One region of the Chitinophaga sp. Hz27 genome, then DNA from elsewhere that is predicted to be linked to it. Evidence: riboswitches for the same ligand, from Rfam matches in the RefSeq annotation. Region 1 holds a riboswitch; the other holds the start of a gene.
What was found. A riboswitch is a leader RNA that binds a small molecule or an ion and turns the genes downstream of it on or off. The one in region 1 is predicted to bind S-adenosylmethionine.
Positions count from the first base shown of each region.

Region 2: linked by a shared signal. The riboswitch ahead of ACE38W_RS04225 (trans-sulfuration enzyme family protein) and the one ahead of ACE38W_RS17205 (trans-sulfuration enzyme family protein) in region 1 are both predicted to bind S-adenosylmethionine.

Region 1 covers NZ_JBHKFJ010000007.1:65,593-71,170, reverse strand. Annotated here, with positions in the region: gene treF (alpha,alpha-trehalase TreF) at 1-509, shown strand, start outside; gene ACE38W_RS17215 (DUF2490 domain-containing protein) at 761-1,558, shown strand; gene ACE38W_RS17210 (NAD-dependent epimerase/dehydratase family protein) at 1,748-2,698, shown strand; SAM riboswitch class I at 2,775-2,878, shown strand; gene ACE38W_RS17205 (trans-sulfuration enzyme family protein) at 3,051-4,220, shown strand; gene ACE38W_RS17200 (dicarboxylate/amino acid:cation symporter) at 4,228-5,466, opposite strand; gene ACE38W_RS17195 (TIM-barrel domain-containing protein) at 5,547-5,578, shown strand, end outside.
Region 2 covers NZ_JBHKFJ010000002.1:83,245-88,822, forward strand. Annotated here, with positions in the region: gene ACE38W_RS04220 (homoserine dehydrogenase) at 1-816, opposite strand, end outside; gene ACE38W_RS04225 (trans-sulfuration enzyme family protein) at 874-2,052, opposite strand; SAM riboswitch class I at 2,234-2,352, opposite strand; gene ACE38W_RS04230 (DUF2851 family protein) at 2,482-3,759, shown strand; gene ACE38W_RS04235 (DUF3667 domain-containing protein) at 3,870-4,898, shown strand; gene ACE38W_RS04240 (NAD(P)-dependent oxidoreductase) at 5,036-5,578, opposite strand, start outside.

The DNA.
Region 1 (5,578 bases):
AGGCCATTATCCGGTATTGCTGGAATGTACGGAGCGGCTGGTATTTCGATTATGACTGGAAGCGGCAGAAGCAAACAACCGCTGTTACCATTGCTGGTGCTACGCCTTTATTTTTTGGTATGACCAATGCTACGGCCACGGCTAAACGAATGGCATCTTTTATACGTCAGCAATTGCTGGCACCAGGAGGCGTAATGACGACGCAGGTAAGCAACCATCAGCAATGGGACGCACCCAACGCCTGGGCGCCGCTACAATATATGACCATCAAAGGACTCCGCAACTATGGCCAGCAGACATTAGCAGATACCATTGCCAAACGCTGGACTGATCTCAATATCACCGTTTTCAATCATACCGGAAAACTCTTGGAAAAATATAACGTCTCCGATATCCACCTGGCAGCGGGTGGGGGAGAGTATCCGCTGCAAGACGGTTTTGGATGGACTAATGGCGTCTTACTACAATTACTACTATCACCTAAGATGAATGTTCTAATAAAGAAATAGAGGATATGTCGGGTTTTCGAACAAGGAAGTCCTGATTTGTACTATATATTCCAACGCAGAGGCTTTAATTTAGCAATCATGTTATTTTATTAACTATACAGATAGATGTACGTGTGGTAATGTGAATGGAAGAAAAACGTATGCTTACCTTAACCATATAGCCTGAAACATTGGTACAGTGAACAATGATGCCCGTGTGGCTGCTTCTCAGCAGGCATGCGCCGCATTTCTATTTGTTGTCAACCGTAAATATGAGAAGAAAAGCCAACATTTCAATTGCTATATTTTTTTTCCTGTTATTATGTTTGATTGTGCCTGCATATGCGCAATTAAGTCCGCCGGGCCTGGGCAAAGCCAACACTGCTTTCTGGATGGCGCTGGGTATGCGTCAGCCATTGGATACCGCTGGCAAAGTGGAATCGCTTACCTATGTGGGATTGGGTAGAACCAGTAACCCAACAGGTGATGCAAATCCATTACATAATCAAGCTATTCTGGTGTTGAACCAGGAGTTTTATCATCACTACAGAAAGAGTAAAGAGTTTTCGTATGCCCTTAGTTACCGCCGGCAGAACAATTATGAAGCAAGTTATCCTTATCATCATGAGGAGCCTGCCTATGAGCAGGAATTCCGCCTCTATGGCCGGTATGCGCTGACAACCAATGTGAGGCATCTTACATGGAAGAATACCCTACGACAAGAATTCAGGAAATTCTTTACACCGGATTTTAAAACTGCAGATGAAGATTTTCAATTCAGAACAAGAATAAAATCACAGTTGAGTATTCCGCTGAATACTATCAATCATAATAAGCTGAGTACAAGTGCGGAAGTTTTGTTTTCCATAAGCAAGGAGCATGAGTCGGATCATTGGGATAATTATGGCTATCGCGAAACCAGGTTTACTGTTTATTATACTATGCATCCAAAACATCTTCCTTTTACTGTTGATATTGGGTATATGAATGATTTGCTGGGTACCGGGCATGATATCACAGACGTGCATTACATGGCGGTGGATATTATCTGGGAGGGAAAAAAACATTAGCAGACAGACATGGCAGTTTTATGCAGAAATAGCATCTCACAGACATAATATTATATATTGATTAAAATAAGTTCATTTTCCAATCGTCTCCTTGTATATGCTATAGATTTTACTGAAATTCGAGCTGCCATTTACAACTATCCAGTAGCTTTTCCGTTATAATCTAAACTTGTATTTCAAACCCGTACTATGTCTGAACAGAACAACCGTTTACTTTACACTATCCTGGGTGCAGGCGGTGTCATTGCCAATGAGCTTACTTCCCAACTGGCAGCTGCCGGTCAGCGTGTAAGACTTGTTAGTCGTAATCCCCAATCATATGCAGGTATCACCGATTTGGTGGCTGCAGATATCACTGATGCCAGTCAAACCTTAAATGCTGTAAAAGGATCTGATGTTGTGATCCTTTGCGCCGGCCTTAAATATGATATTAATGTTTGGTCTGTAGCGTGGCCAGCGATTATGAACAATGTAATCAATGCCTGCAAGGCCAGTAATGCCAAGTTGCTTTTCTTCGACAACGTATATTCGTATGGGTTAGTAGAAGGGCAGATAGTGGAATCATCTCCTTACAAGCCATTGAGCAAAAAGGGAGAAATCAGAGCAAAAATTGCTACCCAGCTGATGGACGAAGTAAAAGCAGGGAATATCACGGCTACTATTGCCCGTGCTGCTGATTTCTATGGCCCGCGTGCTGATAAAACCGGTTTTCTGAACCTGTTGATCATCGATAAATATGCGAAAGGTAGTACTGCCATGTGGATTGGCCGCGACGACATGCCGCATAGCTATACATATACGCCAGATGCGGGCAGGGCTATGCACCTGTTGCTGCAAGACAATAGCTCCTGGAACCAGGTATGGCATCTGCCTACAGCGGCGCCGGCGCCTACAGGTAAGGAATATATTGCGATGATCGCCGATGCCATGGGAGTGAAGCCTAAATATATGAAGTTGAATAAATTTATGCTGACGCTCACCGGTCTGTTCGACAAGCAGATTAAAGAGATGGTAGAGATGTTATATCAGAATAACTATCCATATCATTTCAATTCTGAGAAATTTGAAAAATATTTCCATATGGCCCCAACCCCTTACCAGCAAGGGATTTTGGATACTATTGCTGCCCAGAAAAAGTAGAAGTCTACTGATTTTGTAGGAAATAAATTTGGAGAATTGAAAATGCGTCCTATCTTTGCATCAGTTCTTTAATAGTTGCTTATCAAGAAAGGAGTAGGGACATGGCCCGACGATACCTTAGCAACCTTCACACTGTGAAAGGTGCTGCATCCATCCTCGCCACGCGAGGGAAGATAAGTCAGATACAAGTTTTACTAATTTTCTTTTAGATATAAAACTCATCTGGCTACAGATGAGTTTTTTTTATTTAAACCAATGCCCAACGGCAATGGTATAGACCTCACCTTGCATCTCTCCTGATAGTATACTGCAAAAAAGAACCCCTTTTATTCATCTCAAAAATCAACGACCAATGAGTACAATCACACAATTGATCCATTCTCTTCCAGTAGATCCGCAAACAGGCGCCATTGCAGTTCCTATCTATCAGACGTCCACTTTTGTTCAGGAAGCACCAGGAGTAAACAAAGGTTATGATTATGCACGTAGTAATAACCCAACACGAGAAACAGCGGAGAAAATTATTGCGGGGCTGGAAGGAGGAGCAGGCGCATCTGCCTTCAGTAGTGGCCTCGCGGCAATAGATGCAGTGATAAAATTGCTGAAAGCCGGCGACGAAATCATCGCTGTAGATGATATCTATGGTGGCGCTTTCAGACTGTTTGATAAAGTCTATAAAAAGTTTGGTATCAATGTTAATTATGTAGACACTGCCGATGTTACAGCTGTGTTCAATGCTGTTACACCTTCTACCAGGCTCATATGGCTGGAAACCCCTACCAACCCAACGTTGAAGATCTCTGATATAGAAGCGATCGCGAAAATTGCGAAAGCGCATAATATACTTTTGTGCGTCGATAATACCTTCGCATCGCCGATCCTGCAGCAGCCGCTGGCGCTGGGCGCCGACCTCGTCGTGCATAGTGCTACCAAATACCTCGGTGGCCACAGTGATCTGATTGCCGGTGTAGTCATCAGTAAAACAGAACAACTGGCGCAGGAAATTAAGTTCTATCAAAACGCTTGTGGTGCAGTATTGTCACCATTCGATAGCTTCCTGCTGATACGCGGTATAGAAACCTTACCATTACGTATACGCCAACACGTAGAAAATGCGCAACATGTAGCTGAGTACCTAGAACAGCATCCTGCAGTAGATAAAGTATTCTATCCAGGTCTGACCTCACACCCTGGTCATGAGCTGGCAAAACGCCAGAGCAAAGGGTTTGGTGGAATCATTTCTTTTACCCTGAAAAACGATACGGCAGCAGGTGCTACTGCATTCGTTACTGCTACTCAATATTTCAAACTGGCCGAAAGCCTTGGTGGTATTAAAAGCTTACTCTGTCATCCTGCAGCGATGACTCATAAATCCATCCCAGACGAAAAAAGAAGGGCTGCCGGTGTTAGCGACAGCCTGATTCGATTATCTGTAGGACTGGAAGATTATCATGATTTAATTCAGGACCTGGAGCAGGCATTTAAAAAGATACCGGCAGGATTGACTACCGTCAATGCCTAAACGAATATCAGGTAAGACCCGTTTCAGCGGAAGGGACGGGCTTTTCCAACCTGCCTCGTAAAAAACGGGTGGTCATCATCGCCGCTACATTGTCGCCGGTGCTATTCAAAATAGTAGCCAGCGGATCTACCAGCGTACCAATGATAATCATGGCAGGCAAGGCTTCCAGCGGAAAGCCGTATATGCTCATCATCAGCATTTCACCCACATAACCACCATTAGGAATACCGCCTTCCACAATACTGACGATAACGGTAATGCCTAACGCCATCAGAATTGTGTGTGGGTTGTCGAAACCTTTTCCGTACATACCAAATACCACGGCCATTTTCACGATGGCAGAAATACTGGAGCCATCTTTGTGTAAGGTGGCTCCCAGCGGTATCACAACATTGGCAATATCATTAGGGACGCCCATTTTAGGTGCTGCTTCGAGGTTTGCAGGGATGGTAGCAATACTGCTGCCTGTACCCACAGCGGTGAGCATGGGCACTACATTGTTTTTCCAGAAGATGCGAATGCCCGGAAACCCGCCGGCAATAAAGGCGTATAGTGTGAAACCAGTGATCAGGTAAACTATGCCCACTATATAATATAGTCCCAGTGAATGGGCATAAGTACCAAATAATTGTGGCCCCACCGTGCCTACCTGGCAGGCGAAGTAAGCACCAAGGCCAATAGGGCCAGCCTTCATGATTACATGGAGGATCTGTTTCATTACCTCATTGCCAGAATGCAGGAAGTTACGGAATGCTTGTCCTGTGGCGCCTGCGCGCATAGCGGCAAAGCCCGTGATCACAGAAAAGATAATAAACGGCAACATGTTTTTCCTGGACAGTAGTTCATAAAATTCGTTTACTGTCAGGAGTCGGGTGAGTTGTTCCCCTAGATTGCCCGGCTGACCTATGTCGCCACCCGGCTTGGTCAATGTGATCACCTGATGAATAGGGAAAATAGTAACCGTTATCATGGTGAAGATGGCCGAGATAAGGAGTGTAGCCAGGAAGACCAGCGACATCACGCCTAGTATTTTGCCCAGCTTTTTACCTGCGTCTACTTGTGCGATGGCATCTGCGATAGCAAAAAATACAAGCGGGATAACAGCAGTAAATAATAAATTTAAAAAGATTTCGCCAATAGGTTGGATGATCGTTACCTTGGAACCCCATACCAGGCCTGCAATACTGCCTGCCATGATGCCACCCAACAACCAAATAACACTGCGATAGCTACGGATAAACCCCATAAGATAGTTTTCTAAATACAATTTATGCCGGAATTCTCAATTATGATCAGTAATTTTAGCTCCGTTATATTTGGTGAACAATGAAAATGAAATCTATCAACTCCCTGATAGG
Region 2 (5,578 bases), on a different contig from region 1:
GTTGTATACATCGTATAACAGGTTATGTTCTTTTACGAGATGTGGGAGTACGAAGGCGAATACATTACCATTGTTGCGGCGGCAGTGGCCAATAAGTTTGATAGTGGAATTACGTTGCTTTGCGAACTGGATATCGAAGTCGTTGAGGTGATGTATACCGAAGTTGAATACCTCTTCAGGTTTTACGAAAGTACCGAAAGCGTGTAATAACAGGATAACGATTTTGAATTTAGGATCGAAACCTTCGATGTCGAGGGTAGGATCAGTTTCTGCGAAGCCGAGGTCCTGCGCTTGTTGCAGTGCGGTATCGAAGCTCAGGTTTTCTTCGAATATTTTGGTGAGAATATAATTCGTAGATCCGTTGCAGATACCTTCTACTGCGTTGAGCAGGTCATTGTCATAGTATTCTTCCAGGTTACGGATGATAGGAATACTTGCACAGCTGGATGCTTCGTAGAGGAAAGGAACTTTATTTTCTGCCTGTAATTGGTAGAGAGAAGCGAGGTTTTCAGCAATCATGCGTTTGCTGGCGCTAACTACAGCTTTACCATTACGTAAGGCAGTGCTTACGATTTCAAATGCTGCTTCAGTATCATTGATAAGCTCTACTACCACGTCAATGGTAGGATCTTCAAGGATTTCATTTTTATCAGTAGTGAAATAACTGCTGTCAATAGGTCTTGATTTGTTAGGATCTTTAATACAGATTTTTTTGATTCTTGCATTAATACCTTTTGTTCTGTTCAATACCTCGTACAGTCCTTGTCCTACACAACCGAATCCGAAGATTCCTAAATTGATGATCTTATTTTCCATACTTTGTTCAATCATTTTGCGGTCATCAATGAGCTGCTGCTGCTGTTGATCCGCGCTTTATTGTAAAACAGTTATTTGTTTGCCGGCAGGAGAGTTTAACCTATCCAATGCCTGTTTCAGATCGTTGATCAAGTCATCTGCGTCTTCAATACCTAACGACAGTCGGATGCAGGAGTCTTGCAGACCTGTTTTTTTCCGGAAATCTTCCGGTATGTTGCGATGTGTCATAGTGGCCGGGTGGGCCAGCATACTTTTCACGCCGCCAAAGCTTTCCGCCAGTTTAAACAACTTCGTAGCATTGACGATACGGATCGCATTTTTGATGTTATCTGCCTTTAAGGAGAAGCTAACTAGTCCGCCATAATTTTTTTGTTGTTTCCTGGCAATATGGTGATTCTTATGGGTGGCGAGCCCTGGATAATACACCTTGTCAATTGCAGGATGCGTGCTAAGCCAGTTGGCGACAGCAGTAGCATTGGCGCATTGTTTTTCCAGTCGTAAGGCTAGCGTTTCTATTCCGCGGATAGTAAGCCATGCTTCGAATGGACTGAGAATACTACCAGAAATATTCTGGTTATATCTCAGCTGATCTGCCAGTGCTTTGGAATTTACCACTACCAGTCCTGCAATAACATCACAATGGCCTGACAAGTATTTAGAGGCACTGTGGATCACAATATCGGCACCGAGGGTGATAGGTTGCTGCAGTAACGGTGTACTGAAGGTATTATCTACCACAAGGAGAATATCGTGTTGCTTGGCAATCTTACTGACAGATTTGATGTCAGTGATGCGCAATGTAGGATTGGTGGGCGATTCCAGCCAGATAACACGCGTCTTTGGTGTGATAGCAGCAAGTACTTTATCGGTATTACTGGTATCTACAAAGTTTACCTTAATGCCAAAACGTTCAAACATGTGGTTAAAGATCTGGAAGATGCCTCCGTAAGTATCTTCTACCGCCATGATTTCATCGCCGGATTTCAGGAGCTTGAGAACAGCGTCAATAGCAGACATACCACTGGCAAACGCGAAGCCGGCATAGCCTTCCTCGAGATTACAGATCAGGTCTTCTAATACTTTCCTGGTAGGGTTGTTGGCCCTGGAAAATTCGAAACCCTTGTTAATGCCTGGTGATTCCTGCACAAACGTAGATGTCTGATAGATAGGTACTGAGATAGCCCCCGTCAATTCATCTACCGGTATGCTGTGAATCAGTTGTGTTGCTGTTTTCATTGTCAGAACTGTTTTAATGATTGTCAGAATATGGAATAATATTCTGCAACTTTATCACTAAAAACTAACTTAAACAACCACAAATCCATGAAGGGAGTGAGGGGGAAGGGCAAAAAAAAAGCTCTTCCTTGTGTTGGAAGAGCCTTTCAATTATATTATAAGGTGAAGATTAATCTCTGCCAACTTATCTTTCTCTTGGTAAAACCAAGAGCAGGAATTAGCACCATCTTCCTGACTTGCAATTCAGGAAAGGTTGCTAAGGCATCATCGGGCCAGACCCTCCGCCTTTCTGGATAAGTGATGTGTAAGAACTGGGTGCAAAGGTAAGGTCATCCTGACCAATTTTCCAAATCAGGACAAAAATTTTTTTCTCCCCTGATCTTTTACCCGCTATTCTGCTATATTTTTATAGAAACCAACCATATCTGTATGTCTGTTAACCCGTTGCTCTCTGAAGAGCTGTTCCAGTTTATCTGGCAACATCGCCTGTATTCACACCAGGCGCTCAAAACTACCGACGGCGAAGCCGTTACCGTGCTACATCCCGGGATACCTAACCATCTCGATGGCCCCGATTTTACTGCTGCCAGTATTTGTATCGGACCCACGCGATGGAGCGGAAATATAGAGCTGCATATCTCTAGCTCCGATTGGTACCGGCATGCTCACCAGCATGATCCGCGATATGCGAATATTATTTTACATGTGGTCTTTTACCACGACAACCCCGATCTCCTGTTTCCCGCGCCCTGCCTGGAATTGCAGCAACATATTTCCAAACTACTGCTGCAAAGGTATGCTGCGCTCAAACTGAACGCCGGCTTTGTACCCTGCCATAGCCAGGCCGCCAGGATCTCGCCCTTACATTGGCTCTCCTGGCAGGAAAGACTCCTCGCAGAACGCTGGGAACTTAAAATGCAACGCTGGTCAGCTTTGCTACAAAAGAACTGTCACGATTGGGAAAGTCTTTGCTATCACTTACTGGCAGAGGGTTTCGGACAGCCGCATAATGCTAGTCCCATGCTGGAAGTAATCAAACAGCTGCCGCTGACACTGTTGCTGCGTTATCGCTATAACCCCGAATTGCCAGAGGCTTTATTATTTGGACAAGCAGGCTTACTCAGCGCTAAATTTGAAGATCCGTACGCTTTGGAATTACAACAGCATTATCGATGGTTGAAACACAAGCATAGCCTGCTTCCTATGCCAGCGCATAGTTGGAAGTGGCTACGCATAAGACCTTCTGCCTTTCCTACGATGCGCCTGGCCGCTTTTGCTGCCTTGTGGACTCAACGGCCACGCCTATTCGCCAGTCTTGCAGAAGCGACCAGTATTGATGATCTCAGACAATTACTTTTCGTGCAGCCGTCGCCGTATTGGGAAACACATTATCGTTTCGACCAGGAAGTAGAAACTGCGCACGGTATGGGAGAACAGGCGCTGAATAGTCTTATCATCAATATGGTACTGCCACTGCGTTTTTTCTACGGCAGCAGAAAAGGAAGCCTGTACCTGCAACAACAATCATTGGAATGGTTGTTATCTATGCCCGCAGAGGATAACAGGATAATTTTAAAGTGGAAACAATCAGGGATTATGCCCGCCAATGCGCTGGCATCACAAGGGTTATTACATTTAAAAAAATACTATTGTGATGAAATGAGATGCCTGCATTGTATGATAGGCGTGAAGTTGTTGGGGAGATAAAAAAATCCGGGGACTGACAAATAATAAAAATGCTTTTGTCAGTCCTCTTTCTGATTTTTCTTTTCCAAAAAAAAACTACTAATTTTAGTAATCTATAACCCTAAGTCTTTGTGAAAACACAACCCTTACGCCAGAAAAAAAATTGTCTGAATTGTGGAAAGCATGTGCATGACAGATATTGTAGCCATTGTGGACAAGAAAATGTTGCTCCCCATGAAACCTTTGGTCATCTTGTAAAACACTTTGTTTCGGATCTCTTTCATTATGATTCCCGGTTTTTGCTGACCATAAAATATCTCTTCACCAAGCCTGGCTTTCTTACGCGCGAATACCGCGAAGGTAGACGTGTAACGTATGTGAATCCTATTAACTTGTATGTATTCACTTCGTTCATATTTTTCTTCATATATATTGCCTGGATCACACACCCAAAAGAGCGTCCAAAGAAACATGATCCTGAAGATGGAAAAAAAGGTGTTCAACTGGGCTATTTTAATGATCTGACGAGGCTGGAGAGAAAGGTCCTACCTGGTGTTCAGCTGAAGGATGCTGCCGCCATAAGGAATTATAATTTGCTGGAAAAAATAGCGACGGTTACAACAGTAGAGGAATTCGATGCGATCCACCAACAACTGCCTGATTCGCTACAACTGTCTGGTTGGGCAAAAGTACTAACCAGGGCCGAAGCAGGTGCGCTGAAGCACTATAGCTCTAATGAGGAAAAGGAAAGAGATTACCAGGAAGGGTATTATCATAACTTCCCCAAAGTAATGTTGCTTTGTTTGCCGCTATTTGCCTGGTTTCTGAAAATCATTTATATCAGGAATAAGCAATGGCTATACGTAGATCACGCAATATTTACGCTGCATGTTCATGGCTTTCTTTATATCGTGCTGGCTGTTTTGTTTCCACTATCCTCTTATTTTATAAGTACTGTCAGTGCCTTGAATACCTTCCACATAGTTTTAGCCTGCATATTTATTGTATATCTGATTGCTGCACTTCATAAGAATTATGCGCAAGTCCTTTGGAAAAGCTGTCTTAAAGGAGTGGTGTTATATGGCGCATATTTTATGCTTTTGAGAGGAGTATTGCTGACAATGTCACTCCTTCTAAGCCTTTACCATACTTATTTTTAAGAAGAGCTGCCCGCATATTGAAGCTTATTTGGAAGAAGTGTAAATAAATTTTTATGGAGAAATTTTGTACTGCCGTTGGCTTACAAAATTTCTCCATAAAAATTTATTTACCTGATGAAAACTGCGTTCTGCGTATTTTAGCGCAGTACCTCGATTACTGCACCAACTTGTTTGCCGCCATAGCCTGCATCCATGGCGCGCTGATAGATATTGTACATAAAGTCAGGGATTTCAGAAGTGATACCCGCTTCCCTTGCACTGCGTGCAAACAGGCCGATACCGTTATAACAGGTCTTCACTGAACTTTCCACTTCATCATATTTTTTATGGTGTATGACATTGCCCTCAAAACGAACCATTTCCCCTATTACTGATCCAAGTTTTCCTATCATATCTCCCAACTGGTTCACAGCAATGCCTTCTGCTTCAAACAGGCGGGCGCCCTGGAAAAATCCGGTGATCGCGCCAAATACGGTATTAAGGAACCCGATATCCCAGGTGGCAGCGGCTCCTACAGCTTCGCCCATATATTGCAGGCCGCCGGCCAGCGCTTTCATAATAGGTTCGGTAGCCTCGTATACTTCACGTGATCCGGAAACAAAGATAGGTGTGTATTCATGGCCTACCTGGCGCGGGGTAGCGAGGATAGCGCCGTCAAGGTATTTCGCACCTACACTGTG